One region of the Rahnella sp. GSA61A genome, then DNA from elsewhere that is predicted to be linked to it. Evidence: predicted binding sites of a transcription regulator. Region 1 holds the regulator's gene; each other region holds the start of a gene.
What was found. Region 1 encodes CRP, which controls carbon source genes, mostly activating them, when cyclic AMP is high. Its sites were predicted from a motif close to ATGTGANNNNNNTCACAT; they were not measured.

Region 2: a site for CRP is predicted at 5,020-5,037, ahead of LC431_RS00920 (PTS glucitol/sorbitol transporter subunit IIC). Genes of this name have one in related genera too.
Region 3: a site for CRP is predicted at 2,799-2,816, ahead of ompW (outer membrane protein OmpW). Genes of this name have one in related genera too.
Region 4: a site for CRP is predicted at 5,700-5,717, ahead of LC431_RS10865 (YjcB family protein). Genes of this name have one in related genera too.

What each region holds. Positions count from the first base shown of each region.
Region 1 covers NZ_JAHXYO010000008.1:15,323-23,349, reverse strand. Annotated here, with positions in the region: gene LC431_RS12170 (YccS/YhfK family putative transporter) at 1-1,813, opposite strand, end outside; gene crp (cAMP-activated global transcriptional regulator CRP) at 1,875-2,507, opposite strand; gene LC431_RS12160 (OsmC family protein) at 2,870-3,277, shown strand; gene LC431_RS12155 (phosphoribulokinase) at 3,281-4,150, opposite strand; gene allS (HTH-type transcriptional activator AllS) at 4,286-5,200, opposite strand; gene LC431_RS12145 (ureidoglycolate lyase) at 5,415-5,921, shown strand; gene allR (HTH-type transcriptional repressor AllR) at 6,008-6,817, shown strand; partial or broken gene LC431_RS12135 (thiamine pyrophosphate-binding protein) at 6,932-7,612, shown strand; gene LC431_RS12130 (DUF2877 domain-containing protein) at 7,584-7,838, shown strand; gene LC431_RS12125 (carbamate kinase) at 7,848-8,027, shown strand, end outside.
Region 2 covers NZ_JAHXYO010000001.1:197,392-205,418, reverse strand. Annotated here, with positions in the region: gene LC431_RS00945 (hypothetical protein) at 1-359, opposite strand, end outside; gene speD (adenosylmethionine decarboxylase) at 790-1,584, opposite strand; gene speE (polyamine aminopropyltransferase) at 1,613-2,488, opposite strand; gene LC431_RS00930 (YacC family pilotin-like protein) at 2,703-3,050, opposite strand; gene cueO (multicopper oxidase CueO) at 3,261-4,865, shown strand; gene LC431_RS00920 (PTS glucitol/sorbitol transporter subunit IIC) at 5,124-5,672, shown strand; gene LC431_RS00915 (PTS glucitol/sorbitol transporter subunit IIB) at 5,720-6,709, shown strand; gene srlB (PTS glucitol/sorbitol transporter subunit IIA) at 6,719-7,081, shown strand; gene srlD (sorbitol-6-phosphate dehydrogenase) at 7,104-7,883, shown strand; gene gutM (transcriptional regulator GutM) at 7,970-8,027, shown strand, end outside.
Region 3 covers NZ_JAHXYO010000006.1:17-8,043, forward strand. Annotated here, with positions in the region: partial or broken gene LC431_RS09575 (IS4 family transposase) at 1-208, shown strand, start outside; gene yciA (acyl-CoA thioester hydrolase YciA) at 275-715, opposite strand; gene LC431_RS09585 (septation protein A) at 789-1,328, opposite strand; gene LC431_RS09590 (YciC family protein) at 1,428-2,183, opposite strand; gene LC431_RS09595 (YkgJ family cysteine cluster protein) at 2,297-2,674, opposite strand; gene ompW (outer membrane protein OmpW) at 2,966-3,598, shown strand; gene LC431_RS09605 (BON domain-containing protein) at 3,669-3,983, opposite strand; gene trpA (tryptophan synthase subunit alpha) at 4,199-5,005, opposite strand; gene trpB (tryptophan synthase subunit beta) at 5,005-6,195, opposite strand; gene trpCF (bifunctional indole-3-glycerol-phosphate synthase TrpC/phosphoribosylanthranilate isomerase TrpF) at 6,240-7,604, opposite strand; partial or broken gene trpD (bifunctional anthranilate synthase glutamate amidotransferase component TrpG/anthranilate phosphoribosyltransferase TrpD) at 7,608-8,027, opposite strand, start outside.
Region 4 covers NZ_JAHXYO010000007.1:2,155-10,181, forward strand. Annotated here, with positions in the region: gene malQ (4-alpha-glucanotransferase) at 1-113, opposite strand, end outside; gene malP (maltodextrin phosphorylase) at 123-2,525, opposite strand; gene malT (HTH-type transcriptional regulator MalT) at 2,848-5,574, shown strand; gene LC431_RS10865 (YjcB family protein) at 5,827-6,111, shown strand; gene bglX (beta-glucosidase BglX) at 6,492-8,027, shown strand, end outside.

The DNA of each region.
Region 1 (8,027 bases):
TGTAATGCTCGCGGGCGAGGATCGTCATCGCGTTGATATGCTCAACCACAAACTGACTGTGCGTCACCCACAAACGCATATCCGCCAGATAATGTGAGTTAAAACCCGGCTCCTGCATCGCCTGATTTAGCGAAGTGAACAGCTTATTGTGCGCCTGATTGACCTGCATACGGGTGTACGCCAGTTTGGCGGTGTCGGGGCTTTCCTCGAGCAGCAGGCGGATAGCGTCCTGATAGATTTCCAGCGCCTGGTGTGCATTCTGGCGCAGCAAACCGCTTTGCCATTGCGGCCACAACCAGATAGTGCCACCAAAGGCCAGCGCGCAGCCGATCAGGGTATCGACCAGTCGTGGTACCAGAAAATGCACGCCGTTCATCGCCAGCAATTGCAGGGTATACACTGCAGTCACCGTCATGCCGACCATCGCCAGTCCGTAGTTTTTGCGCAGAACGGTATAGGACAACAGGGTGATCAGCAGCATGCACAGCAGCGTGGTGCCTTCCGGCAGTTCCAGTTTGAGCAAGCCTGAGGCAATCAGCAATCCGGCCAGCGTACCGAGTGCACGGTGCTGGATCCTCACCCGCGTGGCGTTATAACCGTTCTGGCTGACCAACATGATAGTCAGCAAGATCCAGTAGGGTTTGGGCAAATTGAAGAACAGACCCAGACTGCTGCCAATCGCCAGAATAATGCCCAAACGTGCGGCATTACGCAGTGCCACGGATTTGAAGGAAAGATAGCTTTTCAGCGCGGGCCAGAAGGGCAAACGCGGCTGGGTGTTCATCAGGTCACGTTTGTACAACGGCCGCTGTGTGCGTAACAGACGGGCAATGCGGCTGAAATGGTAATAACAAAACTGACCTACCGGATTGTCCGGGTTGCGCGCGGCGATTTTCTCCAGCGCGGTCAGCTCATTGGCCATCGTAAAGCGCCCGGATAAACGGTGATAAAGAATATCGTCGGCAATCACCCGAAGACGGGTGGAAATCACCTGTGCATTTCGGCGGATAACCGCTTCGGCATGGCTTTCCTCCACCAGTTTCTGCACTTCTTCCGGCTGATGCAGGCTCACTGTAATGTGCTCCTGCAAATCGAGCGCCACCTGAAAACGCTGAAATAGCCGCTTATGGTGATGATGATGTCCGTGCTGGGGCAACATGTGTAATTGCTGATAAAGCAGGGCAATCAGGTCGATAACCTGCTGCTGGCGGGCTAGCAGTGGGGGTAACGCGGTTTCGGGATCGGTGTGTTGCGTCAGCAGGCTGTACTTGGCTTCGAAATAATCCGCGAGTTGCAGATAGAGCTGGCTGAGCGTTTCGCGCATCGGCTGTTCTTCCGAAATACGAAACCACGCCCAGTTAAACAATCCGTACCAGGCTGTGCCAGCGGCGAACAACACCGGGGCCTGCCACATCGGGCGCACGCCCACCATACTCAGCGTGAAGATAGTCGCCACCAGCGCACCGGGCAACAGGCGCGCATGCAGCGGGCTGATTTCACCGGTGACGCCGAGCAGTAACGCCAGCGACAGCATGATCAGCGGCAGCGGTATATGCCAGCTTTCGAGCATCAGTTGCAGCAGAAGGCTGCTCACGGCAAAGAGTGAACCGCCGACGAGCAGGCGTTTGAAAAAGCGTTTATGCGGGGTATCCAGACCGGCGATGTTACAACAGGCCGGGCAGAGGGAAAACAGCAGGCCCATTTGCAAATTGCCAAACAGCCAGCAAATGCCAACAGGTAAGCACAACACCAGCGTCTGGCGCAGCGCGTAGTTCACTTCAGGATGGTAAAACAGTCTTCGCCATAGCGTCATGGGTAAAGCTTAGCCCATAAAAAAGGCGCGACAGTGTTTTGCCGCGCCAATTTTTGAGGGATTAACGTGTGCCGTAAACGACAATCGTTTTACCGTGTGCGGAGATCAGGCTTTGATCTTCCAGCATTTTGAGAATGCGTCCGACTGTTTCACGTGAACAACCGACGATTTGGCCAATTTCCTGGCGGGTAATCTTGATTTGCATCCCGTCCGGATGGGTCATTGCATCAGGCTGTTTAGCCAGATTGAGCAAGGTTTGAGCGATACGACCGGTAACGTCAAGGAAGGCAAGGTTGCCGACTTTCTCTGACGTCACTTGCAGACGGTTGGCCATCTGCGCGGAGAGACGCATCAGAATATCCGGGTTAACCTGAATCAGCTGGCGGAATTTTTTATACGAAATTTCAGCCACTTCACAGGCAGTTTTAGCACGTACCCAGGCACTGCGTTCCTGACCTTCTTCGAAGAGTCCCAGCTCACCGATGAAGTCACCTTGGTTAAGGTAGGACAGTATCATTTCCTTGCCTTCTTCATCTTTAATCAGGACAGCAACTGACCCTTTCACGATGTAGTAAAGCGTTTCGGCTTTTTCACCCTGGTGAATCAGCGTACTTTTAGAAGGATACTTATGTATATGACAGTGAGACAGGAACCATTCAAGAGTCGGGTCTGTTTGTGGCTTGCCGAGAACCATTTGCTATTATCCTCTGTTGTTATCGCTGCCCAAAATCACAGGGCTCAGAGTTCCCTGTACGGCACTTCAAATCCAAAGCGCCCTTTCAGCATATAACTCTCCAGAAATGCTGCAAGCGGATGTCGGAGTGCAACAGCCTGTTTATTGCTGTCATCACCGTGGGTTCTGTACTTAAACCGCAAAAACCGTCACCGCAATTTACTGGAAAGTATGTTTCGGCTTTGTTTGTAGCACAGGTTTGAGATGCTGTCTTCTGTTGTCTCGCTTCAGCATGATGGCGATCGGGTTACGTTGCCAGATTTTAGGTGAAAGGGTACTCTGAGAGCAGATTTCGACAAGTTTATTCACCGGGAGAATAGTTCATGCATGCACGTGTCAAATGGGTTGAAGGACTGACATTTTTAGGTGAGTCTGCATCGGGTCATCAGATTTCAATGGATGGAAACGCGGGTGATAAAGCCCCAAGCCCGATGGAAATGTTACTGATGTCCGCAGGGGGGTGTAGTGCAATCGACGTGGTGTCAATTTTGCAAAAAGGTCGTAATGACGTGCGTGATTGTGAAGTGAAGCTGACCTCACAACGCCGCGAAGAAGCGCCGCGTCTGTTCACTCACATCAATCTGCATTTTATCGTCACCGGTAAGGATCTGACCGATAAGATTGTTGAACGCGCAGTCAGCCTGTCTGCCGAAAAATACTGTTCTGTGTCTCTGATGCTGGGGAAAGCGGCCACAATCACCCACAGCTTTGAAGTGATTGCAGCCGAATAAAGTTTACTCGATCTTCTTGCCTTCCATCAGGCGCTGCACCAGCGGCGCCATGATCAGCTCCATCGCCAGCCCCATTTTGCCGCCCGGCACCACCAGTGTTTTGATGTGCGAGATAAACGACCCTTGCAGCATGGCCAGCAGATACGGGAAATCGATGTCATCCAGTCCCTGAAAATGAATCACCACAAAGCTTTCATCCAGTGACGGAATGGCTTTGGCGGCAAACGGGTTCGAGGTGTCGATGGTGGGTACCCGCTGGAAATTGATGTGTGTGCGGGAAAACTGCGGCGTAATGTAATTGATATAGTCATCCATCGAACGCACGACGGAATCCATCACCGCTTCACGGGAATGCCCGCGCTCGCCGGTATCGCGCACCAGTTTCTGGATCCATTCGAGGTTGACGATAGGCACTACGCCGACCAGCAGGTCGACCTGCGCGGCAACGTCAATTTTGTCCGCCACCACGCCACCGTGTAACCCTTCGTAAAACAAAATATCCGTCGGTTCCGGCAACGCCTGCCACGGCGTAAAGGTACCCGGCACCTGATTGTAGGGAACGGCTTCGTCATAAGTATGCAGATACTTACGTGAACGACCAGTGCCTGTTTTACCGTATTCGATAAAGCTTTTTTCCAGCAAACCAAAGTCATTGGCTTCCGGCCCGAAGTAGCTGATATGACGTCCCAGATCGCGCGCCTTGCGTATTGCCGCATCCATTTCAGGACGGGTGAAATGATGAAAACTGTCGCCTTCCAGTTCCGCCGCACGCAAACCAAGCTGCTGAAATATTTTACGAAATGCCACGCTGGTGGTCGTGGTGCCTGCACCGCTCGAACCGGTCACGGCAATAACAGGATGTTTGGCTGACATAATGCGCTGTTCTCCATAAAGGTGATGCAGGCAGGCGAGACGCGGTCTTTTCTGTGGTCGAAGTTCTGGCGTCAAGGCTGCGCATAATTAAGCCTATTGTTACCATATTTATTCGCGAAGCCAAAGAGGGCATCACTATTCTAAACCCGCCAGCAACGGTTGGATCAGCGGGTCCTTCTGGTGGAACAGAGAAACAATGTCATGCAGCGCCTTGCCTGTGTACTCCTTTTTCCACGCCAGACTGAGCGGGGAAGGGGCGCGCGGATAGCGGATTTGTCGGGCGATCAGCTCGCCGCTGTCGAGATATGGCTGGCACAGATGGCGCGGCAGAAAACCGATACCCATTCCCTTCAGGTGACAGGCCAGTTTAGTCGCCACATCTGCCACGATGATCTGCCGTTGCCCGGTCAGCAACCAGGCTACCCGCTTGTTCAGATGGCGCGAGGTGTCTTCCACATTGATGGCAATGTACTGACGCAACACCGCTTCTTCCAGCATGCCAGTGATGTGCTGCAGCGGATGAAAGGGCGCATGAACAAAAATCCAGTCCACTTCACCCAGCGGCAGCAGATTCACGGCGTTAGAAAGAGATTCGGTGCCGGTGACGCCAATCGCCAGCTGAAAATCTTCGTACAGCAGCGTATCCCATACCCCCATGTAAATCTGTCGTGTGAAAGTGAACTGCGTGAACGGGTAGCGCTGCGTCAGACAGCTTAATAACGCCGCCAGAGTTTCAGGGCAGTACATCAGATTGTTCACCACCACATTCAGCTGGCGCTCAATGCCGTCGTTAATCTGCTGCAGTTCTGCCGGTACACCCTCCAGCCAGGTTAGCCACTGGCGACATCGTTCAAGCAGATGCTGTCCGGCGGGCGTCAGCGACACCGTACGGGTCGTGCGGTTGAGCAATAACGTCCCGGCACTGTCTTCCAGCATCTTAATTCGATAGCTGATGGTCGCGGGCGTTTTATGCAGCATCTCTGCCGCGCGGGAAAAGCTGCCTGTTTGTGCGACGTGCATAAAGGTTTTAATCGACTCCTCATCCAGCATAGGTCACCCGAAGTAATGTTAATGCATTGAATGAAAAAGATTTTATAGATTTAACCGGATGAGAATTGTGGACTTCATCAATTTTATGGAATCTTTTTCCATATTTCGATTGAGCAAGTTGGAAAAAGTTTCTACAGTAATTGCATTGAGGATAAATCCGCCAATCTGGCGGGCTTATCTCACCGGTTTTATTTTAAATGCAGGGATGAATGCCATGGAACTTCCGGTTTACCCGCTGACCCAGGCGGCCTTCGCGGCTTACGGCGATGTGATTGAGACGACAGGTCGCGATTTTTTTCATATCAACGACGGCAAGGTTGAGCGGTACCACGATCTGACCAACGTGGAAATCCTCGGGCAGGATCGCCCGCTGGTCAGCATCAACCGCGCCCAGCCAGCACCGTTGCCCATTGTGGTGACGCAACTCGAAAAACACCCGCTCGGTTCACAGGCGTTTGTGCCGATGCAGGGCGAGCGCTTTATCGTGATTGTTGCGGCAGGGGGCGAGACGCCGGACATCTCCACGCTGAAAGCCTTTATCACCAACGGCCTGCAGGGCGTGAATTATCACCGGAATGTCTGGCACCATCCGCTGTTTGCGTTTGAGACGGTGACGAATTTTCTCACCGTCGATCGTGGCGGCGCAGACAACTGTGATATCAGTCAGTTACCTCAGGGCTATCAGCTTATTTTACCCGTTGCGGCGGGATTAAAGTCGTGACGCTATAAAGCATCTTGCATAAGATACAAGCATCTGAAAACAAGCGAAACGCGGGCGCTCAGCGCCTGATGCTGGAGAAATGTGAGATGGCCGAAGTAAAAAAACGGGGGCGTCCTAGCCAGCCTGGTTCTGGTTCGCAAAAGGGCGCTCAGGCCTTAGAACGCGGCATTGCGGTGTTGAATTATCTGGCGCAGTCCGGCGGCAGTTCTTCTGTCAGCAACATTGCAGAGAATTTGTCGCTGCCCCTTTCCACCACCTTTCGACTGCTGAAAGTGCTGGAAGAGGCCGATTTTGTTTATCAGGATGCGCAACTGAGCTGGTGGCACATTGGCTTACAGGCGTTTACGGTCGGATCGTCTTATATCCATAACCGGGATGTATTGTCAGTCGCCGCGCCTTATATGCAGCGCCTGATGTTGTTGTCGGGCGAAACGGCCAATCTGGCGATCCGCAACGGTTTCGAAGCGGTACTGATCGGCCAGCGGGAATGCCAGTCGATGGTGCGGATGTGCGCGCCGCTTGGCAGCCGTCTGCCACTGCATGCCTCCGGTGCCGGGAAAGCGTTGCTGTATTCGCTGGATGACGAGGCGCTGATGAGCCTGATGATGCAGGCGGGGTTGAAGAACTTTACGACGCACACGCTGGATAATCTGAATGCGTTGAAAAAGGATCTGCAACACGCGCGTCAGCAGGGTTTTGCACAGGACAGCGAAGAGCATGTGACAGGGCTGAACTGTCTGGCCTCGGCGATTTTTGACAGCAATAACAATGCGGTGGCGGCGATTTCGATCTCCGGCCCCAGCTCCCGCTTAACGACGGAGCGTTTTACCGATTTAGGCGAACTGGTGCGGGATACCGCGCGTGACATCAGTCTGGCCCTGGGCCAGCGCCACTAACCGGTTCGTCCTGCGATCCCCGCTCTGTCGTGAGCGGGATTTTTTTCAGTCAAATTAAAGTTGGAAACTTTTTCCGTTATTTTATGCAAAGCGGAATTACCTGAGGATTTAGCTATGGCTCGTATGACAGCTGCACAGGCAGCAATGTATGTGTTGGAAAAAGAAGGGATCACCACCGCGTTTGGTGTACCGGGCGCAGCGATTAACCCGTTTTATAACGCCATGCGCCTGCATGGAAAAATCCGTCATGTGTTAGCCCGTCATGTGGAAGGTGCATCGCATATGGCCGAAGGTTATACCCGTGCGAAAGCCGGGAACATCGGCGTGTGCCTGGGGACGTCTGGCCCGGCGGGTACCGACATGATCACCGCGCTGTATTCCGCCTCGGCGGATTCCATTCCGATCCTGTGCATTACCGGTCAGGCACCGCGCGCCCGTCTGCATAAAGAGGATTTTCAGGCGGTGGATATTCAGGCGATTGCCGGGCCAGTGAGCAAAATGGCGGTGACCGTGCTGGAACCTGCGCTGGTGCCGCGTGTCCTGCAACAGGCGTTCCATCTGATGCGCTCCGGTCGCCCCGGTCCGGTACTGGTCGATCTGCCGTATGACGTGCAGACCGCCGAAATCGAATTCGATCCGGAAACTTATGAATCGCTGCCCGCTTACAAGCCTGCCGCCACCGTTGCTCAGGCCGTCAAAGCGATGGAAATGCTCAACGCCTGTGAGCGTCCGCTGATTGTGGCCGGTGGCGGTGTGATTAACGCTGATGCCGCCGCGCTGTTGCAGCGCTTTGCCGGTCGGTGACTTTTTTGATCATACACCGGACCTGCGCACGCTCACATCATCGGTCAGTTGTGCCTATCTGCATCATGCGGTGAGAAGACAATTTTCCACCCCATTGCTGCATCTGATTCGTGCCCGGCGCGCAGAGCAGGTTCTGGCGCTGGGGCACACGTCGGGTGCCGATACGCTGCTTGGCGTCTGGCTGGCATTGACGCTTTTCAGGGAACACTTTCTTTAAGGAGGAAACATGGAAACTTTAGTGGTCGCACTGGGCGGTAATGCGCTTTTACAACGTGGCGAATGCCTGTCGGCTGAAAATCAGTATCGCAATATTGCGACGGTGGCCGATGCGCTGGCGCGGCTGGCGACGCGCTACCGTCTGGCGATTGTTCACGGCAACGGACCCCAGGTCGGATTGTTGTCATTA
Region 2 (8,027 bases), on a different contig from region 1:
TTGCCCTTCAGCGAGCCGTTCGGCACGTTGGCCTGATCGTCCAGCGTACTGCCTTTATAACGGACGATCCCGAACATCACGCTCATGTCCCAGGCTTTTAATAAGCCGCTTTGGGTATCGAGATAGTTATTGGATCCGAAATTAACGCGCAGGCGCGGGCCATGTTCAGCAACATATTTACCGTCCATATTACTGACGGATTCGTCCCACTTGTAATATTCGGCACCATAACTCACATAGTGCCGCATCCCTTCGGTATTGCTGCTCAACAAACTTTCCCCGGCCCGGGAAACCCCGGAAACCAATAAAGAACTCGCGACCAGCAAGCTGGATACGGTCTTTAATTTAATCATTTTCATGTTTTATTTCTACTTACGGGTGGATGGAGCTGGTTGCTTAGTAAGCAATGAGGGGATGCTAATGTCAGGAGGGGGATAATTAAAGTTATTTATCTGTTTTTAGTAAAAAAGCGATCTTTTGATCTGCCATAAGCTAAATTATTGGTTATATAACAATTTTGTTTGACTTAATATCTGTATATTATTTCTTTAATTTGGCTTAAATAACAGATCCTTCATCGTTAAATTTAGCTTAAATAAAGATTTAATGACTGTTTTGATATTAATTTGTCTTAAGGAGTATAGCGGGTATTCATCCATGTAAATATATTTTACTTAAGTAATGCTTATTGAGTTTCAGGCGGGGGAATATTCAATATCAGAATTTGTCTATACAAAAGAAAGGCCGGACATTTCAAAAATGCCCGGCCTTTCCTTTATTCAGCTCTGATCAGACTGACGGCAGATTGCGGCCGTAATAGATTTCCTGCATTTCCTTGTAGAGCAAATCGGTGATTTCTTTACGCTCTTGCGCGCTCAGTTCATCCGGTTTGGCATTAAACAAGTAATGTTTGAGATCGAACTCTTTCAGTAACATCTTGGTATGGAAGATGTTTTCCTGATACACGTTGACGTCCATCATGTCGTACAGTGCTTTCATATCCTGCGACATGAAGTTCTGAATCGAATTGATGGAATGGTCGATGTAGTGTTTAACGCCGTTCACGTCGCGGGTGAAACCCCGGACACGGTAATCGATGGTGACGATGTCGGATTCAAGCTGATGAATCAGATAGTTCAGCGCTTTCAGCGGCGAAATCACGCCACAGGTCGAGACTTCAATGTCAGCGCGGAAGGTACACAGCCCGCCTTCGGGATGGCTTTCCGGATAGGTATGCACACAGATATGGCTTTTATCCAGATGCGCGACCACGGAATTCGGCAACGGACCCGGATGCTCGGTGGTATCGACATCACGCGGGTCCATCGGCTCTTCGCTCACTAAAATCGTCACGCTGGCGCCCTGTGGTTCGTAATCCTGTCGCGCCACGTTGAGGATATTGGCACCGATAATGGAGCAGGTTTCGGTGAGAATTTCCGTCAAACGGTTGGCGTTATATTCTTTGTCAATGTAGGCAATGTAGCCATCACGATCATCTGCGGTTTTGGCGTAGCAGATATCGTAGATACAAAAACTCAGGCTTTTGGTCAGGTTGTTGAAGCCATGCAGTTTCAGCTTTTGCAATTTAGTTCACCCCCTTATGGATGCTGTATCAGCGTGCGGCTGACAGGGCATTCAGTAAATATTGCGGCAGGGCAAAGCTGCCGTGATGAATCGCCGGATTGTAATAACGGCAAGTTATGTCTGCGGCGTCGAAACGCGCCTGCAAGGTTTTGCTGTCAATCTGGCGATATTCCGGGCTGTTGGTCGCCCAGGCAAAGGTCATGATGCCGCCGTAATAGGTCGGGATCGCGGCCTGATAGAAACTGACATCACTGAAATAGTGGCTCAGTTTGGTGTGGCTGTTCACCGCTTCATCCTGCTGGAGGAAGCACACGCCATTTTGTGCCACGAAAATGCCGCCCGGATTGAGGCAACGGGCACAACCTTCGTAGAATGCCGACGTAAACAGGCTTTCTCCGGGACCGATGGGATCGGTGCAGTCGGAGATGATCACGTCGAAGGTTTCAGTGGTCTGATTAACGAAGTTCACGCCGTCGTCGATCACCAGTTTGAAACGCGGATCGTCATAAGAACCGGCATTATGGTTGGGCAGATACTGGCGGCAAAACTCCACCACGCCGGCATCAATTTCCACCATCGTGATCGACTCCACGCCTTTGTGGCGAGACACTTCGCGCAGCATTGCGCCGTCGCCGCCACCAATGATCAGCACCTTGCGGGCGCTGCCGTGGGCGAACAACGGGACGTGGGTCAGCATTTCGTGGTAAATGAATTCATCACGCTCGGTGGTTTGCACCACGCCGTCGAGCGCCATCACGCGACCCAGCGCCGCGTTCTCGAAAATCACCAGATCCTGATGATCGGTTTTCTCTCGGTATAACTCTTTATCGACGCTGAAGTACTGGCCAAAATGGGCGTGCAGCGTCTCATACCATATTTCTTTGGATGACGAGTTCCGGGACATGTCGTTGTTTCTCCTGATCAATCGCAGCCATAAAAATGGGCGCACATGATAGCTAACTCTGCCTGTCCATGCACGGTTGAATTTCAGACAGGTAAATGTAGATTAAGTGTAGACGAGGCAGGCGTGGTGCGAAAAATCGGGGGACAGGGAGGAAAGCAAACAGGCTCCGGCATCAGAATGACGGAGCTCACGGCTGAAAAACGGCTGACAGGATTCAGTTGGTGTAGGCCAGTAAACTCAGCGAGTCGCGGGCCAGAGACTTACATTTTGTCGGTTTAGGCACGGCGATCCCACTCAGATCACGGTAGCTTTCTTCGCCCATCGACTGCATGTTAAAGCTGTTGTAATTGCTCAGGTCCCAGCGATTTTGCTGGGCGAAAAACACGATAGCCCGTTTGATTTGGGTGTTCGGCAGTTGTTCGTAACCGCAGTTATTTTTCAGATAAACGAAGACTGCCGTCAGATCCGCCAGATCTTCCGCTTCTGATTCACTCAGCGCCTGACTGGCGGAGGAGAAACCGAGCAGCGACAGTAATAACAAACACAGTGTTGTTTTTTTCATGGGTGTGTTCTTGTTCTTGTAGATTGAAAGTCAGAAGGACTTGGCTCACAGGCAGTTAAAAGGACGTTACCATATTTGCACTGAGCGGCACCAAATTTCTTTTACCGCTGAACCGCTTGACCTTCCCCTTAGGGGAAGGAATAGGCTGTCGTACTATTATGGCACGCCTGCGCCATCTGTCTGGTTATCACCCTTCAAAAGGACCGAAAAATGAACCGACGCGATTTCGTGAAGTGGACGACCCTGATGGGCGCCGCCAGTATGCTGCCCGGCTGGAGCCGTTTCGCGCTCGCCGCTGACCGCCCGGCATTGCCCATCCCGGCATTGCTCGAACCGGATATCCGCAGCGCCATTACGCTCACATTACAGCGCGGGCAGAGCCAGTTTCTGCCCGGCGTGAACACTGAAACCTGGGGCGTAAACGGTAATCTTCTCGGCCCCGCGTTGCGTATCCGTCGTGGGAAACCGGTCAGCGTCACCATCAATAACCGGCTGGATGTGGCCAGCACCGTTCACTGGCACGGGCTGGAAATTCCCGGTGACGTGGATGGCGGGCCGCAGGGATTAATCGAACCCGGCCAGAATCGCAAAGTCAGTTTGCAACTTGATCAACCCGCATCGACCTGCTGGTTCCACCCGCATCCGCATCAGACCAGCGGTTATCAGGTGGCGATGGGGCTCGCCGGGCTGGTGCTGATCGAAGATGAAAGCAGTGATCTGTTGCAGATCCCAAAACGCTGGGGCGTGGATGATATTCCGGTCATTTTGCAGGATAAGCGCCTGAACGACGCCGGTAAAATCGATTATCAGATGGACGTCATGACCGCCGCCGTCGGCTGGTTCGGGCAACACATGCTGACCAACGGCGCGGTGTATCCGCAGCACGGAATTTCCCGTGGCTGGGTACGTTTTCGTTTACTCAATGGCTGTAATGCACGTTCGCTGCACATCGCCACCAGCGATCAGCGGCCGATGTATGTCATCGCCAGTGACGGCGGTTTCCTGCCTGAGCCGGTGAAAGTCAGCGATTTGCCGCTGCTGATGGGCGAGCGTTTTGAAGTGCTGATTGATTGCAGCGACGGCAAAGCTTTTGATCTGGTCACGCTGCCGGTGAAGCAAATGGGCATGACGCTGGCACCGTTCGACAAACCGTTGCCGGTGTTACGCATTCAGCCGACGCTGACCCAAAGCGGCAGTTCATTGCCGGACACGCTGGTGCCGCTTCCGGCGCTGGTGTCAGTGGATAATCTGCCGACCCGCTGGCTGCAACTGATGATGGATCCGCAGCTTGATCAGCAGGGTATGGCGGCGCTGATGAAACGTTATGGCCACAAGGCGATGGCCGGCATGAGCATGGATCACGGCGGGGGCGGGATGGCCGCAATGCCGGGTATGTCCGGTTCCGGTCACGACGGTCATGGCGGTATGGCAGGAATGGACATGAGTCAATCGTCCGGTGGTTATGATTTCATGCAGGGCAACAAAATTAACGGCAAAGCCTACGACATGAACCTGCCCGCTTTCGATGTGAAACAAGGCCAGTATGAGAAATGGACCCTTTCGGGCGAAGGCGACATGATGCTGCATCCTTTCCATATCCACGGCACACAGTTCCGTATTCTTTCTGAAAACGGTCAGCCGGTCGCGCCCCATCGTCAGGGCTGGAAGGACATCGTGCGCGTTGAAGGCGCCCGCAGCGAAGTGCTGGTGTGCTTTAATCATCTGGCGGATAAACAACATGCTTACATGGCGCACTGTCATCTGCTGGAACACGAAGACACCGGCATGATGCTCGGCTTTACGGTATCCGCGTGATCCGGTTTACTGCTTTCCTTTCTGTAATTTCTTAAAAATCAGCGGCCGGGGGCGATCCTCCGGCCCGCCTCTTTCCCTTCCCTCCCGTTTCTTTCTTTGCCTGTGCTACTCCTTCGAACATCTATCTTTCAATTTGAAAGATTAAACTTTCAAAATGTGATCAATATATAATTAATATAAATTCAATATGATTATATTTTCAGCGTGGAGTAACAAAACATGAAAGCTTAAACCCACGTATCCCTACAGGAGAAGATGATGATCGATGTAATAACGCACGGTGCCGAGTGGTTTATCGGCCTGTTTCAAAAAGGGGGAGAGGTGTTTGTCGGCATGGTCACCGGCATTCTGCCTCTCTTAATTAGTTTGCTGGTCGTCATGAACGCGCTGATCGTGTTTGTCGGACAGCGGCGGATCGAACGTCTGGCGCAGCGTTGTGCCGGAAATCCGGTTTCACGTTATCTGCTGTTACCGGTGATTGGCACCTTTGTTTTCTGCAATCCGATGACCCTCAGCCTCGGGCGTTTTATGCCTGAAATCTACAAACCCAGCTATTACGCCGCAGGCTCCTACAGCTGCCATTCCATGAACGGACTCTTCCCGCATATTAACCCCGGCGAACTGTTTGTGTATCTCGGCGTTGCCAGCGGACTGACCACGCTGGGATTACCGCTCGGGCCGCTGGCCGTCAGTTATTTCCTGGTCGGTATGGTGACTAACTTCTTCCGCGGCTGGGTAACGGATCTCACCACCCGCATCTTTGAACGCAAGATGGGCATTCAGCTTGATCGTGAGGTTCAGTTGTAATCAGGTTCAATTCTAATCAGGTCAAATTCTAAAAAGCGGAGCAGAAAATGAGCGTTACGATTCGCATTAACCGGGGTGAAGGTGGCTGGGGTGGTCCGTTGCTGATTGAGGCGGTGCCCGGCAAAAAAGTGATGTATATCACGGCGGGCACGCGCCCGGCGATTGTCGACAAGCTGGCAGAACTGACCGGCTGGGAAACGGTAGACGGTTTTAAAGAAGGTGAGCCACCGGCAGAGGAAATCGGTGTGGCGGTAATCGACTGTGGCGGCACGCTGCGCTGCGGCATCTACCCAAAGCGACGCATCCCGACGGTTAATATCCATTCGACCGGTAAATCCGGCCCGCTGGCACAATTTATTACCGAAGACATTTATGTTTCCGGTGTCCGTGAGCATGACATCGTGCTGGAAAGCGCAGAGGCGGCTGAGCCGGTAAGCGCAGCGGCTAAACCCGCACCGGCTGCGGCAGGACGCGACTACGACACCACTAAAAAAATTACCGAACAAAGCGACGGCCTGCTGGCGAAAGTCGGGATGGGGATGGGCTCCGGCGTAGCCGTTTTATTCCAGGCCGGGCGCGACACCATCGACACCGTGCTCAAAACCATCCTGCCATTTATGGCGTTCGTGGCGGCGCTGATCGGCATCATTATGGCCTCCGGGCTGGGTGATCTGGTGGCGCACGGGCTGACGCCGTTGGCGAAAAGCCCCGTCGGGTTGGTGATGCTGGCGCTGATCTGTTCCTTCCCGTTGCTTTCTCCTTTCCTCGGCCCGGGCGCGGTGATCGCGCAGGTTATCGGCGTGCTGGTGGGGGTGCAGATCGGGCTGGGCAATATCCCGCCACATCTGGCGCTGCCTGCACTTTTCGCCATCAACGCTCAGGCGGCGTGCGATTTCATTCCTGTCGGACTTTCGCTCGCCGAAGCCAAACAGGACACCGTGCGCGTCGGCGTGCCTTCGGTGCTGGTCAGCCGTTTTCTGACCGGCGCACCGACGGTACTTATCGCCTGGGCCGCTTCCGCTTTCATTTACCAGTAAGGAGTCACTGTGCAAACCATTTATCAAACCACTATTACGCAAATCGGCGATTTCGCCCGTGAAGCCTTAACCGACCAGATGCTGATCACCTTCCGTGAAGGGGCACCAGCGGATATTCAGGATTATTGCTTCATTCACCAGCCCGGGAAAATGGAAGGGGAATTGCATCGTGGCGCGTATATGGAACTGGCTGATGTGCGTTATCCGGTGACCGCCGTGGGAGAGGTGGCGATGCAAAATCTGCGCGAGCTGGGGCATATCACCCTGCGTTTTGACGGCAGTGCCGAGGCTGAGTTTCCCGGCAGCGTACATGTAAAAGGCACCACGCCCGACGATATTCCGCTGGGCAGCGTATTGAAATTTATCGATTAACTATCAGAGTCAGGAGTCAGTTATGGAACAGGTTGCAGTCGTGATCGGCGGGGGGCAGACGCTGGGCGCATTTCTCTGTCAGGGGCTGGCTGAATCCGGCTATCGCGTGGCGGTGGCGGATTTGAATGAGAAGAATGCCGCATCGGTGGCAGAGCAGATTAACCGGCAGTTTGGCGAGGAAAGGGCGTTCGGATTTGCAGTCGATGCCACCAATGAAGCCAGCGTAGAACAACTGGCGAAAGCGGTGGATCAGACGTTCGGCAGGGTCAGTTTACTGGTATACAGCGCAGGGATGGCGAAGGCATCGCCAATCACGGATTTTGCCCTCAACGACTTTGATCTCTCGTTGCAGGTCAATCTGGTGGGATATTTCCTTTGCGCCCGTGAGTTTTCGCGCCTGATGATCCGCGACCGTATTCCGGGACGCATTATTCAGATCAACTCCAAATCCGGCAAAGTGGGCAGCAAACATAATGCCGGTTACAGCGCGGCCAAATTCGGCGGCGTGGGGCTGACACAGTCTCTGGCGCTGGATCTGGCAGAGTACGGTATTACCGTGCATTCGCTGATGCTGGGCAATTTACTCAAATCGCCGATGTTCCAGTCATTATTACCGCAATACGCCAAAAAACTGGGCATTCAGGCCGATGAAGTCGAGCAGTATTACATCGATAAAGTACCTCTGAAACGCGGGTGCGACTATCAGGATGTGCTGGATATGCTGCTGTTTTATGCCAGCGATAAAGCCTCGTATTGTACCGGTCAGTCGATCAATATCACCGGCGGACAGGTGATGTTCTGATGTGCTCCGCCTCTGTTATGCAGGGGCGGATTACTCTGTCATTAACAACATCATGTTATTAACAACATCATGTTAAGGAGAAAATGATGACCCCGACTGCGGCATTAATATTCTGTGCGGTGCTGGCCTGGGTGGCACAAATCG
Region 3 (8,027 bases), on a different contig from region 1:
TTTTAGCGGTGCGGTGTCGGAGATATTACGGTTGTTAATCGGGCTGCCGTGGGCATCAGCGGGAGCCATCCCGGGTCATCTGAAGCATTTTTACAGCAACGCAGCGATGCTCAAACTGCCCTCGAGACGTGAGCGTGAATATGCGAGGGAAGTGAGAGAAAAAAGGTCGAAATATCCCTTAAAAAACAATGCCGGTCACCTTAAGTGACCGGCATTAGCCATGAAGGCGACCTTTTTACTTTCAGTCTTTTACTTCCCATCATACAGAACCGGCTTAGTCCTGAGAGACACCGTCGGAATCGACGCTGAAATTACTGCGACCGTCAGGCAACTGGCGCGATTTCCCTTCATCATCTACAGCAACATACGTAAACACCGCTTCAGTGGCTCTGTAACGCTGTCCGATGGGCTCAGAAGAGACTTTCTTCACCCACACTTCCACGTTGATGGTGATCGAGCTGTTACCGGTACGAATACAGCGTGCGTAGCAGCACACCACATCCCCGACAGCCACGGGTTTAAGAAACGTCATGCCGTCAACGCGTACGGTCACTACGCGACCTTTGGCGATTTCTTTCGCCTGAATCGCCCCGCCCATATCCATCTGCGACATCAGCCATCCGCCAAAGATGTCGCCATTCGCATTGGTGTCAGCTGGCATCGCCAGCGTACGCAACACCATTTCACCATTGGGTAAGCTATGTTTTTCGTTCATACGATAGGCTTCACACAGTTCAACAATTTGAAAAAGTAAGGCCTTTCAAAGAAAGGCCCGTGCAGAAGAATGCTTATTTTTTTTCGTCATCCGGCATATGCCGGTAAATATAGACGCCACTCAGCAGGGTGAATACCAGCGTCAGTGCGGTCAGGCCAAATACCTTGAAGTTAACCCAGATATTCTGCGGTAACCAAAAGGCCACATAGATATTGGCCAGTCCGCACAGCAGGAAAAAGATGGCCCAGCTGACGTTCAGTTTATTCCATACGTGATCCGGCAATGTCAGCTCTTTACCCAACATACGCTGGATTAACGGCTTTTTCAGAACCAGCTGGCTGATCAGTAATGCACCGGAGAACAGCATATAAATAACTGTCACTTTCCATTTAATGAATTCGTCATTATGGAAAACCAGTGTCAGGGTGCCGAAAACAGCGACCATCGCGAAGGTGATTAACGTCATCTTCTCGATTTTGCGATACAGAATCCAGGTAATCACTAACGCTAACGCGGTGGCCGCAATTAACGCGCCTGATGCGACAAAAATATCGTAAAGCTTATAAACCACAAAAAAGACAATCAGGGGAAGAAAATCGAGGAGCTGCTTCATACTTCATTCCATGTTTTATGTATGGGATGACTATACCGGAATCATTTCGCGGACAAAAGAAAAGGGCGCCGGAGCGCCCCTGAAAAAGTTATGTCTATATTATGCATGTAATTTCATGTAAAGACGGAACAGATAAATCAGCATAAAGGCGCTGATCAGGTTGCTCACTGCGCCGAGGATCACTGCACCAATCATCGGATTCAGCGCACTCAGTACGCCAACAAACAGCATCAGCACCACCTGCGCCACAATCCACAGCATCACGGCCGGGGCGACCAGACGCACATTGCTGAAGGCCAGGCGGGTGCTCAGGCGCATTGCTTTGAACACGCCGGCATTCTCTTTACAGGAAATAACCGGTGACATTGACCAGGCAATCGCAATCAGGAATGCCGGAACAAACAGCAGCGCCAGACCGATACGGAACATGATGCTGTAAATAAACAGCAAAATGGCCAGACGTGGCAACACCGGCAATGACGCACTCAAAATTTGCGTAATACTGGCGCGAACGCCCTGAGAAATCAGTTGGATCAACGTCAGAACGCCGCCGACCAGAATAACGTTTCCGGCGAGCGTTGACAGCAGAGCGGCCAGGCTGTAACGGAAAATCGCGCTTTGCTGCTCCGGAGTAATCTGCTGCTCAATATATCCCATCATATCGCCGACGCTCATGCCGGTCATGTTACTCATCAGTTGCCCGATGGCCTCGACCTGCTCAGATGAAGGACTTAAAACCCAGCTTAATATGACGGTGATTAATGCGGCCAGAACCGAGAGCGCCAAAACGCTACTCATCTGATTACGCATAAAATTATAACTGTCACGGTACAACGTACTGGCCGTGATAGACATGGACGCTCCTTGGCAAAAAGCAAAAATCAATAAGGCGGGGATTGTACCCTTTAAATACCCTCCGCCGATAGTTTTGCGCTGATTTCCTGTCAGACCCGTCGATCAATCTCTGCTTAAACGCAACTGAGGTGGCTGAGATCAATCGTCGGTAAATTTACATCCAGAGGGGGCAGGCCATACTTCGCACGGGCACGATCGCAGGCGGCATTGCCGATGCCATTCAACCCTGACTGATCGAATTCGCGGCACGGTGTCGGACGGTTGAGATAAACAGAACAGGAAACCGCATGTCCCACTTCACCCTCCAGGGCAACACAGCGCGGCGTTTTACTGTTCGTGCCTTGCATGCAACTCAGAAAAGGGGTGACTTGCTCTGTCAGTGCCTGCGGAACACAGCCGCCAGCCTCTTCAGATTCAGCCCAATAAAATGAAACGCGGAAATAAGCGCAGCATGCGCCACAGGTCATACAAGGATTGTTAATTTCGCCCATCTTGGAAGTTACCGACTCCTTACGGCACCAAACCAAAACTAACTATGAGTATGCAAATTACGCAGCACCATTTTTTTTAGCAACTGAAATATCACCTGTTAACAAAACAACAAAATCTCCTCATTTTTGATGCAGATCAATTCCTTTGTTTTTATAGATTTAGATCGCTTTGCGGAAGATGCATTTTCTTACTTTTTGTTTTAAAGATGTGATCCCGCATTGATCAAACCATACCAAAGAGTAGGTATCATTCGCGCGGTTGATAACTAATCCACACAAAGGGAAGGGACAATGAAAGCAGCATATTGGGCATTAGTGGCAGCAGCGGCATTTCCGGCAGTCTCGAGCGCACATCAGGCAGGGGATGTGATTTTTCGCGTAGGGACAGCCACAGTTCGTCCGACAGAAGGCTCGGACAACGTGCTGGGTCTGGGTTCATTTAATATCAATAACAACACGCAGATGGGATTAACCCTCGGTTACATGTTCACTGACAATATCGGGATGGAGTTGCTGGCAGCCACACCGTTCCAGCACAAAGTCGGTCTGCAAAGTACCGGGACTATCGCAGAAGTGAAACAATTACCGCCGTCTCTGATGGCGCAGTATTACTTTGGTGACCGTCAGGACAAATTGCGTCCGTACCTCGGAGTAGGTATCAACTACACCACATTTTATGACGCGGATTTCAACCAGACCGGGCGTGATGCCGGGCTGTCTGATTTAAGCGTCAAAGATTCCTGGGGTGTGGCAACGCAGGCTGGTCTGGATTACAACCTGGACGATAACTGGTTAATTAACATGTCTGTCTGGTGGATGGATATTGATACGGAAGTCAAATTCAAAGCTGGTGGTGAGCAGCAAAACATCAACACCCGGATCGACCCATGGGTCTTTATGTTTGGCGCCGGCTATCGTTTCTGATTTCCGGAAAGACGGTCCAAAAAAGAGGCGCTTCGGCGCCTCTTAGATTTTCAGTTTGCTACATTCCTGATTATTTCAGTCGCATATCATTCTCAATTGAACGCACACCGGCTACGCCGCGAGTCACTTCAACTGCACGGTTTGCATCTGCTGTTGACGTCACAAAACCACTCAACTGTACGCGGCCTTTAAAGGTCTCGACACTGATCTCAGTGGATTTAATGCTCTTATCTGCCAGCAGGGCAGATTTTACTTTTGTGGTGACGACGGTGTCATCGATGTAACCACCGGTTCCTTCTGATTTTTTGGTCGGCGCACAAGCGGCAACCGCCAGGACCACAACCGCTGCCATGCAGAATGCGGACAATGTTTTGAATAGCTTCATAAAATAACTCTCCATGATTTGTTATAAAACCAAAAGAAACAACATGTTAACTGAGCAGATGATATCTCTCTCATACAGTATCATTGATCTGCAGAGTAATTTTAGTTTGGATTATTGAAATGGGTAATACAAATTAAGCGGGGTAAAAAAAAGTAAGAAATTAAAAGAAACAGAACCTTAGTCACTGTATGACTGAGGTTCTGTCTGAGAGAGGGTTAAGCGCGGGTCGCGGCCTTCATTTCACTGACAAAGCGGGAAAGCTGAGCCAGCATTTCAGAAGGCTGATGCTGATTGTTTTCGATGATACGCACCGTCGCTGAACCGGAAATAGCACCGGCTGCGCCTGCGGCCAGCGTTTCTTTCACCTGTGACGGTTCGGAAATACCAAAGCCCTGCAAGGGTGGCGCGGCATTGTATTCACGTAACTTATCAACCAAGTGATTCAGCGGCGTCAGCGCGCGTTTTTCAGTGCCTGTCACGCCTGCACGTGACAGCAAGTAAGTGTATCCGCGGCCATGAGACGAAATCTCACGCAGCAAATCGTCAGAGGCATTTGGCGGACAGATGAAGATAGGAGCGATGCCGTGGCGTAACGCGGCCGCACGGAATGGCGCAGATTCTTCAAACGGCACATCGGCAACCAGCACCGAATCGACGCCCACTTCAGCGCAACGCTGATAGAAGGTTTCAATACCATTGTGGAACACCAGGTTGGCATACATCAGCAGGCCAATCGGAATATCCGGATGCTTTTCGCGAATACGGGCCAGCATGTTGAAGCATTGCGTTGGCGTCACACCCGCAGCAAAAGCACGCAGATTTGCATTCTGAATGGTCGGGCCATCGGCCAGAGGATCGGAGAACGGTACACCCAGTTCCAGTGCGTCGGCACCGGCTTCGATCAGCGTATCGATGATTGACAGTGACAGCTCAACGCCCGGATCGCCCAGCGTGACGAAAGGAACAAATGCGCCTTCTTTTTTGCTTTCCAGACGCTTGAATAATTGCTGATAACGTTCCATTAAATCTCTCCCCGGGCAGTCAGGATGTCGTGTACGGTGAAAATGTCTTTGTCGCCGCGGCCGGACAGGTTCACCACCAGAATCTGTTCTTTTTCTGGTGTTTCCTTGATCAGTTTCAGCGCGTAAGCCAGCGCATGAGAGGATTCCAGTGCAGGAATAATCCCTTCATGGCGGGACAATTCTTTAAAGGCATCCAGCGCTTCATCATCGGTAATCGACACATATTCTGCACGACCAATACTGTTGAGGAACGCGTGTTGCGGGCCGACGGACGGGAAATCCAGACCGGCTGAAATCGAGTAGGATTCTTCAATCTGACCTTCAGACGTCTGCATCATCGGTGCTTTCATGCCGAAGTAAATGCCGACGTGACCGTGTTTGAGCGGCGCGCCGTGTTGTCCGGTTTCAATGCCCAGACCACCCGGTTCAACGCCAATCAGCTTCACGCTGGTGTCGTCGATGAAATCCGCAAACATACCGATCGCATTGGAGCCGCCGCCGACGCAGGCAATCACCGCATTCGGCAGGCAGCCTTCGCGTTCCTGCATCTGCGCTTTGGTTTCTTCGCCGATCATACGCTGGAATTCACGCACGATGGTCGGATACGGATGCGGGCCTGCTGCCGTGCCCAGCATGTAGTGGGCTTTTTCATAGCTGCCGGACCAGTCACGCAGCGCCTCATTACAGGCATCTTTCAGCGTGGAAGAACCGCTATGTACCGGAATCACTTCAGCCCCCATCAGACGCATACGGAACACGTTTGGCGACTGACGCTCAATGTCTTTTGCGCCCATATAAATGCGGCATTTCAGGCCGAGCAGCGCACAGGCCAGTGCCGATGCCACGCCGTGCTGACCCGCGCCGGTTTCGGCGATGATTTCAGTTTTGCCCATGCGTTTGGCCAGTAATGCCTGACCCAACACCTGGTTAGTTTTGTGCGCGCCGCCGTGCAGCAAATCTTCACGCTTAAGGTACAGCTTGGTTTTGGTGCCTGCGGTCAGGTTTTTACACAGTGTCAGCGCGGTCGGGCGGCCTGCGTAGTTTTTCAGTAAATCAATGAATTCGGCCTGAAACTCAGGGTCGCGCTGTGCGCTGACAAAAGCTTCTTCCAGCTGAGCCAGCGCAGGCATCAGAATTTGCGGGACATACTGGCCGCCAAATTCGCCAAAGTAGGGATTAAGTAAAGTCATGTTATCGCGTCCTGTCTGTCAATTTTTGCGTCATTGCGTGCGGCTTAATACGCCCGCAATGTCTGGAATACGGCATTAATTTTCCCGGCATCTTTGATGCCCGGCTCGCTTTCAACACCGGAGTTGAAATCCAGGCCTGCGCAACCGAGTTGTGCGGCTTCGACGCAGTTATCTGCGCTCAGTCCACCGGCGAGCAAGGTATTGCTCAAATCCTGACCGGCCAGTTTGCTCCAGTCGAACCGGTGACCCGTGCCCCCTTTGCCGTTGTCCAGGACGTAACGATCCACGTGATTCAGGTCGCGCGCTGGCAATGTTTCTTTGACGCTCAGCGCTTTCCAGATCTGAACCGTTTGCGGCAAGGCTGTGCGCAGGGCATCGATATAAACCTGATCTTCGTCGCCATGAAGCTGCACGGCGGCCAGGTTTAATGTCTGAGCCGTCTGGGCCACTGTGGTGATTTCTTCATCGCGGAACACGCCGACATACTTCAGCGGTGCGCCGTTCTGCACTTCTTTCGCCTGCGTCTGTGTCACGAAACGCGGTGAGGCTTCAACAAAAATCAGCCCGCCATAAATAGCACCAGCTTCGTGCGCGGCTTTGGCATCCTGAGCGCGGGTCAGGCCACAGACCTTGTTTTCACCGAGCAGCACGCGACGAACGGCACTGCTCAGGTCTTGTTCCGACATCAGCGCACTGCCGATCAGGAAGCCATTGGCGAAGCGGCTCAGTTCACGGATTTGTCCGTAAGTATTAATACCTGATTCACTGATGACCGTGACGCCATGCGGTACGCGCGGTGCCAGCTCACGGGTGCGGTTCAGGTCGATAGACAAATCGCGCAAATCGCGGTTATTGATACCGACGACTTTGGCTTTCAGTTTAACGGCGCGATCCAGTTCTTCTTCATTACTGGCCTCCGTCAGCACCCCCATGTTAAGGCTGTGAGCAACCGCGGCGAGCTGAACGTACTGATCGTCATCGAGCACTGACAGCATCAGCAAAATCGCATCAGCCTGATAGAAACGGGCCAGATGGATCTGATACGGGTCGATAATAAAATCTTTGCACAGCACAGGCTGTGTGACGGTTTTGCTCACCAGCGGCAGAAAATCAAAACTGCCCTGGAAGTATTTTTCGTCCGTTAATACTGAAATGGCGGAAGCATGGTCTTTATAAACACTGGCGATTTCTACCGGATCGAAGTTTTCGCGGATCTTGCCTTTCGACGGAGACGCTTGTTTGCACTCCAGAATAAAGGCGGTTCTTGCCCCTTGCAGGGCATGGTAGAAACTGCGCTGGCTCTGAGTTATGTCGTTCTGAAAGCTGGCCAGCGGTTGCTGATCTTTACGTGCCGCGACCCAAATTTCTTTATCGCGAACAATTTTGTGGAGCACGGTTTCCTGCTGCATCACTTATCCTCTTGCTGCCAATGCCACCACGCGCTGGTAGGGTTCACCGCTGCGCATGACGTCCAAAGCCTGTTGTGCATTTTGCTTTAAATCTTCCTGACCGAACAGACGCAGTAACATCGCTACATTAACGGCCACCGCGGCTTCATGGGCCGGATCTCCTTTACCTTGTAATAAGCGTGCCAGAATGTCACGGTTTTCTTCCGGCTCGCCACCCAGCAGGGATTCTATCGGATAATTATCCATACCGAAGTCCTGTGGCGTCAGTTCGTAAGTGGTTATTTGACCGTCTTTCAGCTCCGCAACCTGCGTTGCCGCGTGGATCGCCACTTCATCCATGCCGCCGCCGTGAACCACCGCAGCACGCTCATAACCCAGTGCCCGCAATGTTTCTGCAATCGGCTGCACCAGTTCGGGGCTGTA
Region 4 (8,027 bases), on a different contig from region 1:
AACAGTTCACGCTTGGTCTCGGAAGCGATTGCCTGTTGTTTGCCGTGCGCATTAATAAAACCAGAAGCAATCCCCGCCTCCCTGGCGGCCTGCTCCAGTGCTTTGTTCTCCATGCGGGCTCCTTATCGCTTCGCCTGCCAGATCCGTTGCTGATAATCGCGGATCGAGCGGTCGGAACTGAACATCCCTACGCGGGCCGTGTTGAGGATAGTTTTACGGGTCCACTCGTCCTGGTCGCGATACAACGCGTCGACTTTTTGCTGTGCCGCGCAGTAATCGGCAAAGTCAGCCAGCACCAGATACGGGTCGCCGCCGCCCAGCAAACTGTCGAGCATCAGGCTGAAGGCCTGTTTGTCGCCATTGCTGAAGAAGCCGTTTTCCAGTTCTTTGAGGATCTTATCCAGGTGCTTGTCTTTCTTGCGAATTTTAAGCGGATCGTAGCCCTTCGCCTGCAAGGCTTTGACCTGATCAACGGTGTTACCAAAGATGAAGATATTGTCTTCCCCGACCTCTTCAGCAATCTCAACGTTCGCGCCGTCGAGTGTGCCGACGGTCAGCGCGCCGTTCAGCGCCAGTTTCATGTTGCCGGTGCCGGAAGCTTCTTTACCAGCGGTAGAAATTTGCTCGGAAACATCAGCCGCCGGGATCATCAGTTCAGCCACGGACACGCGGTAATCCGGAATAAACACCACTTTGATGCGGTCACGCACCAGCGGATCGTTATTCACTTTTTCCGCGACTTTGTTGATGGCATAGATGATGTTTTTCGCCAGGTAATAACCCGGTGCCGCTTTCGCGCCGAACAGGAACACACGCGGCACCAGGTCCATTTCCGGGTTATCGCGCAACTGACGGTACAACGACAAAATGTGCAGCAGATTCAGATGCTGGCGTTTGTATTCATGCAGACGTTTGATCTGTACGTCGAAAATGGCATCAGGGTTGAGGGTCAGCCCCATCACCTGTTTCACGTAATGCGCCAGTTTGATTTTGTTCTCACGCTTAATGGCCTGATAACGCTGACGGAATTTTTTATTATCCGCAGAACTTTCCAGCCCTTTCAGCGCGTCCAGGTCATTCACCCATTCGGTTTTCAGGGTGTCATCAATCAGCGATGACAGCGCCGGGTTACACTGTTTCAGCCAGCGGCGCGGTGTGATGCCGTTGGTCACGTTGTGGAATTTATTCGGCCATAACAGGTGATATTCCGGGAACAGGTCTTTGACCACCAGTTCGGAATGCAACGCCGCCACGCCGTTCACCGCAAAACCACTGACCACGCACAGATTTGCCATCCGTACTTGTTTGTTCTGATGGACAGACAGTTTTTCCCAGACGGCTTTGTCACCCGGCCACTGTTTTTCGACCACTTTTTTGAAGCGGGCGTTGATGGCTTTGATCAGCGAGAAATGGCGCGGCAGCAGGCTGCGCACCAGTTTTTCATCCCAGCACTCCAGCGCTTCCGGCATCAGCGTGTGGTTGGTGTACGCGAACGTCTGGCGGGTGATCGCCCAGGCGGCGTCCCATTCAAGCTGGTGTTCGTCGAGCAAAATACGCAACAGTTCAGGAATGGCAATGGTCGGGTGCGTGTCATTGAGCTGAATGACTTCAAATTTCGGTAAATCCTCAATTTTACGGCCAAGGAAGTGATGGCGGCGCAGGATATCGGCCACCGAGCAGGCGCACTGGAAATACTGCTGCATCAGGCGCAGGCGTTTACCAGCGTCGTGATTGTCATTCGGATACAGCACTTTGGTGAGTTTTGCCGCATCAATGCCTTTTTGCTCGGCTTTAAGAAATTCACCGTCATTGAACAGCGTCAGATCGAACGGATGCACGTCAGTGGCCTGCCACAGGCGCAGCGGCTGGGTAACGCCATTTTTGTACCCGACCACCGGCAGATCCCAGGCTTCACCGCGCAGGGTAAACGCCGGATGCCACTGTTCAGCGCCCTTTTCGTTTTTTGTCAGTTTGCCACCAAACGCCACATCGACGGACAGTGAGCTGTTGTGGCTGAACCACGGATAGCATTCGCGATGCCAGTTATCCGGCGCTTCCTGTTGTTTGCCTTCGCTGAACGACTGGCGGAAAAGACCGTACTGATAGTTCAGACCGTAGCCGGTGGCCGGTTGCCCGACGGTCGCCATGGAATCGAGGAAACAGGCAGCCAGACGGCCTAATCCGCCATTGCCCAGCGCCGGATCGGTTTCCTGCTCCAGTACGTCGGCCAGCTCGACACCCTGCTCTTTCAGCGCCTGACTGACCGTGTCGTACCAGCCGAGATTGATCAGATTATTCGCGGTCAGGCGCCCGATCAGGAATTCCATCGAAATATAGTTAACGTGCCGTTGCGGCTGTTTCGCCGCCGCCGGTGCCGGTTGCGCGCTCAGTTGTTCAGATAATGCGGCACTGGTGGCCTGCCACCACTGGTGCGGTGTCATATCCTGTGCCTGCTGCAAACCGAACCCTTGCCACTGGCGTTTCAGCGCGGCTAAAAACTGCGTCTTATCTAAAGTCACCTGCATCACATGCCTCTTTATCCGGAAATTTGTAGGGAAAGTCTGGTGTTGATTATCACTATGCTGACGCGTATGTCGGTGAGCGGCATCCTCCCGTAAAAGATTAGGCAGGGAGGAGAAACGGGGCGTAGCCGGAGGAGACGGAGGTTCAGGGCAGATGCCTGAAAATTTGTATTAAGAAGTGTGATGCAGAGCAACTTAACGGCATGTAAAAACGTAACATTCTTGCAATCAATGTTTCAAAGGAGGACTTTAGAAAAAGTGATTAATTACACGCTGTGAAATAAATAACGTCCCCTCTGTCCTTCTGTCAAAAGAATCGAAAAAAATGCTGATCCCTTCAAAATTGAGCCGCCCGGTGCGGCAGCAAAATACAGTGGTTCGGGAACGTCTGCTGACGAAGCTCTCGACTGCGCCAAATTATCGTCTGACCCTGGTCGCCAGTCCGGCGGGTTATGGGAAAACGACGCTGGTGGCGCACTGGGCTGCAGGTAAAAGCGATCTGGGCTGGTATTCTCTTGATGAAAGCGACAATCAGCCGGAGCGCTTTGCCAGCTATCTGATTGCTGCTGTACAGCAGGCCTGCGGCGGGCATTGCATCAAAAGCGAAGCGCTGAGTCTCAAGCATCAGTACGCCAGTTTACCTGCGCTGTTTGCCCAGCTTTTTGTGGAGCTTTCCGACTGGCACAGCCCGCTGCTGCTGGTGATCGACGATTACCATCTGATTTCCAATGACGCCATTCATGAAGGGATGCGTTTTTTCCTGCGCCATCAGCCGGAAAACCTGTCACTGGTGGTGCTTTCACGCACCCTGCCACCGCTGGGCATCGCCAATATGCGTGTGCGGGATCAACTGCTGGAACTCAACGCCTCGCATCTGGCCTTTACGCATCCGGAAACACAGCAATTTTTCGACAACCGGCTGAAAGACCCGATTGATCAGGCAGACAGCAGCCGGCTGTGCGACGAAGTCGCGGGCTGGGCCACCGCCTTGCAACTGATTGCGTTATCGGCGCGGCAGTCTTCTCACCCTTCACAGCATTCGACGCAGCAGTCCGCACGCAAACTGGCCGGGCTGAATGCCAGCCATCTTTCTGAATATCTGGTGGATGAAGTGCTGGATCGCGTTGATGCCCCGACGCGTGATTTTCTCCTGCGCTGCTCGCTGTTGCGCTCAATGAACGATGCGCTGATTGTGCGCCTGACCGGCAGCGAAAATGGTCAGCAACGGCTGGAAGAACTGGAACGTCAGGGATTATTCATCAACCGTATGGATGACAGCGGCGAATGGTTTAACTTCCACCCGCTGTTTGCCACATTCCTGCGTCAGCGTTGTCAGTGGGAACTGGCATCTGAGCTGCCTGCCATTCACCGCGCTGCCGCCGAAGGCTGGCTGGCACAAGGTTTTCCGGCCGAAGCCATTCATCATGCGCTGGGTGCCGAAGACACCAATCTGCTGCGCGATATTCTGCTGCAACATGCCTGGGCCCTGTTTAATCAAAGCGAGCTGGCGTTGCTGGAAGAATGTCTTGCCGCTCTGCCCTATGACCGGCTGATTCAGAATCCTAAACTGGTGTTGTTGCAGGCATGGCTCGCACAAAGTCAGCACCGTTATGCTGAAGTCGAGGTGTTGCTGGCCCGCGCTGAAAGCGAAATGAAACAGCATAATATTGTGATGGAACAGGCACTGGCGGCCGAGTTTGATGCCCTGCGGGCACAGGTAGCTATCAACGACGGACGTCAGGATGAGGCGGAAAAACTGGCCACTGAGGCGCTGCGCTATCTGCCTTATGAAAGCTATTACAGCCGCATTGTGGCCACGTCCGTGACCGGTGAAATCCAGCACTGCAAAGGGGATCTCACCCGCGCACTGCCGCTGATGCAGCAGACCGAGCAAATCGCCCGCCGTTATGAAGCCTATCACTACGCCTTATGGGCGCTGCTGCAACAGAGTGAAATTCTGATTGCTCAGGGTTTTTTGCAGGCCGCGTTTGAGATGCAGGATCGCGCTTTTGAACTGGTGCGCGAACAGCATCTTGAACAGTTGCCGATGCACGAATTTTTATTGCGTTTACGTTCCCAGCTGCTGTGGTCATGGTCGCGGCTCGATGATGCAGAAGAAGCTGCGCGTGAAGGGCTTAATGTGCTGAGCAATTTCCAGCCACAACAGCAGTTGCAATGCCTGGCAATGCTGGCGAAATGTTCGCTGGCACGCGGTCAGCTCGACAACGCCCATCACCATTTACAGCGCTGTGAAGCGTTGCTGAAAACCGGTCAGTATCACATTGACTGGCTGACCAATACCGATAAGCCGCGGGTGATTTACTGGCAGATGATTGGCGATAAAAACGCTGCACGCCAGTGGCTGCAACAGGCGCGTAAACCGGACATGGCAGATAACCATTTCCAGCAAGGCCAGTGGCGAAATATTGCCCGCGTACAGATTTTGCTGGAACAGTTTGATGAAGCTGAAGTGGTGCTCGATGAACTGAATCAGAATGCCCGGCAGTTGCGCCTGACCAGCGATCTGAACCGCAATTTGCTGCTGAGTAACTTACTTTACTGGCAAACCGGGCGCAAAAGTGACGCCCAAAAAGCATTGATCGAAGCGCTGGCGCTGGCGAACCGTACCGGTTTTGTCAGTCATTTCGTCATCGAAGGGGAAATGATGGCGCAACAACTGCGCCAGTTGATCCAGCTTAATCTGCTACCGGAACTGGAACAGCGCCGCGCCCAGCAGATTTTGCGCGAAATTAACCAGCATCACCGTCACAAGTTTGCGCATTTCGACGAAGGCTTTGTGAACAAACTGCTGACCCATCCGCAAGTGCCGGAACTGATCCGTACCAGTCCGCTGACGCAGCGCGAGTGGCAGGTTCTGGGGCTGATTTACTCCGGCTACAGTAATGACCAGATTGCCGGTGAGCTGGACGTTGCATCAACGACCATCAAAACCCATATCCGTAATCTGTATCAGAAGCTGGGGGTTGCGCACCGGCAGGAAGCGGTGCAGCAGGCTCAGCACCTGTTACAAGTGATGGGTTACGGCGCGTAATTATCTCTTCAAAATACATCACGATTTCTCCACTTTTCATAACACATCGTCAAAATAAGTTGATGTGTTATGCCTATTTTTTATTAGCGAACATTTTTTACTCAAAAATAAAATCCGGTGATATAATGTGACCGTCGTCACATAATTGTAATTCACCATTTCTTCTGTAAAGCCCATTGCCCGCCCGTCGTAGCAGCCTTCCGGCTGATTTTGGCTTCGTGCAAGTGGCTGTAGTAAGTAAGGATTTTATAGATGGGTACATTAACTGCCGGGATTTTAATGATGCGCTGGGAATTGCTGAGCGCTTTTTTGATGTTCTGCACCAGTCAGCTTAATATTGTTTGTCGCCAGTCCAGCCGCAATACCATGGCATTCGTTTGCAGTGGTATCGGCCTCACCGTGACCTGTTTCTTTGTCATGAGCCTGATGGGCATGAGCTACAAAGCCGTTGCCGTCGCGCAATTCTGGGCAAACACCAAAGACGTTTTCTTTGATGTCATGAGCAAAACCCCGACCGATATGTCTTACTACTATTAATCCGATTTCCTTAGCGGATATTCCAGATTATTAAAGGGCAGAACCGCATGTTCTGCCCTTTTTGTTATCCCGCGCTTTCCCCCCGTGTTACTTCTGATGATTATTTGTTCAGCCGGATGTCATGTAATCCTAAATATAAAAATTTGCGTGACGCATCGAATGTCTTTTTGTATCTATCATTCTGATTACCTGTAAATTGCGGGATGTACCGAAAGGTAAAAAGATATTGTGCTGGCGTCTAAACTATTCATTGCTAATAGTTGAAGGGACGTATTAGATTCTCACTCTATACTTTTCTTAGAATGATCATTGCTTTGTTTGCTTCAGGCTGCTGAATTTTCTCTGATTTGGCTCCCCTGCTTATGGTTGAAGGAATTCCGATGAATACGCATCACATGCTTGGCGCGTTAGTGTTACTGGTAAGTTCTGCTTCTTCTCTCGCCGTTGAAACAACGGGCATTCCTCAGGATCAGGTGAAAGAGCGCAACGCGTTCATTGCCGATTTGATGAAAAAAATGACCCTTGATGAAAAAATCGGTCAGCTGAATCTGGTCACTGTGGGGCCTGAGTACCAAAAAGAAGCCATCATGGCTGACATCCGCGCCGGTAAAGTCGGTGGCGTGTTTAACACGGTAACTAAGCCCGATATCCGCCGTATGCAGGATCAGGTGCAGTACAGCCGCCTGAAAATTCCTCCGTTTTATGCCTATGACGTGGTGCATGGGCAGCGCACGATTTTCCCTATCAGCCTCGGTCTGGCGGCGAGCTGGGATATGCAGGCGGTGGCGACCAGCGCACGTATTTCAGCCCAGGAAACGGCAGCCGATGGCCTGAACATGACGTTCTCACCGATGGTCGATATCACCCGTGATCCGCGCTGGGGCCGTGTTTCTGAAGGTTTCGGCGAAGATACCTATCTGACCTCGCGCCTCGCGCATGAAATGGTTACCGGTTATCAGGGCAAAGATCCGTCTGCCCCTGACGCCGTCATGGCAAACGTCAAACACTATGCGTTGTACGGTGCTGTCGAAGGCGGCCGCGAATACAACACTGTGGACATGAGCCTGACCCGCATGTTCAACGATTACATGCCACCTTATAAAGCGGCAGTCGATGCGGGTGCCGGCGGTGTGATGGTGGCACTGAACAGCGTTAACGGTATTCCTGCCACCTCGAATACCTGGCTGCTGAAAGATATTCTGCGCGATGACTGGCAGTTCAAGGGCCTGACTGTCAGCGACCACGGCGCCATTGGCGGGCTGGTCAAACATGGCGTAGCCGAAGACGATCGTCAGGCGGCCGCGATGGCGCTGAAAGCCGGTGTCGATATGGACATGGCTGACAATATGTACGGTAAGTACCTGAAAGGGTTACTTGCCGACGGCATGGTGAGCCAGAAAGACATTGACCGCGCCGTTCGCGATGTTCTGGCCGCGAAATGGGATATGGGGCTGTTTGTTGATGAATATCGTCATTTAGGCCCGCAGTCGAGCGATCCGGCTGACACCAACGCCGAAAGCCGTCTGCATCGCCAGGAGGCGCGCGAAGTGGCACGGACCTCGCTGGTGCTGTTGAAAAATAACAATCAAACGTTACCGTTAAACAAAAAAGGTACGATTGCCGTCGTTGGCGCGCTGGCTGACAGCAAGCGTGATGTGATGGGCAGTTGGTCGGCAGCCGGTAAGGCAGCGCAGGCAGTCACTGTGTTGCAGGGGATGAAAGATGTGCTCGGTGATAAAGGCACTATCCTCTATGCCCGCGGTGCCAACGTCACCAACGATCAGGCTCTGGTCGATTTCCTGAACTCTTACGAGAAACAGGTGATCAACGATCCACGCAAACCGCAGGATATGATCGACGAAGCGGTGAAAACAGCAGAAAAAGCTGACGTTGTGGTCGCCGTAGTCGGCGAAGCA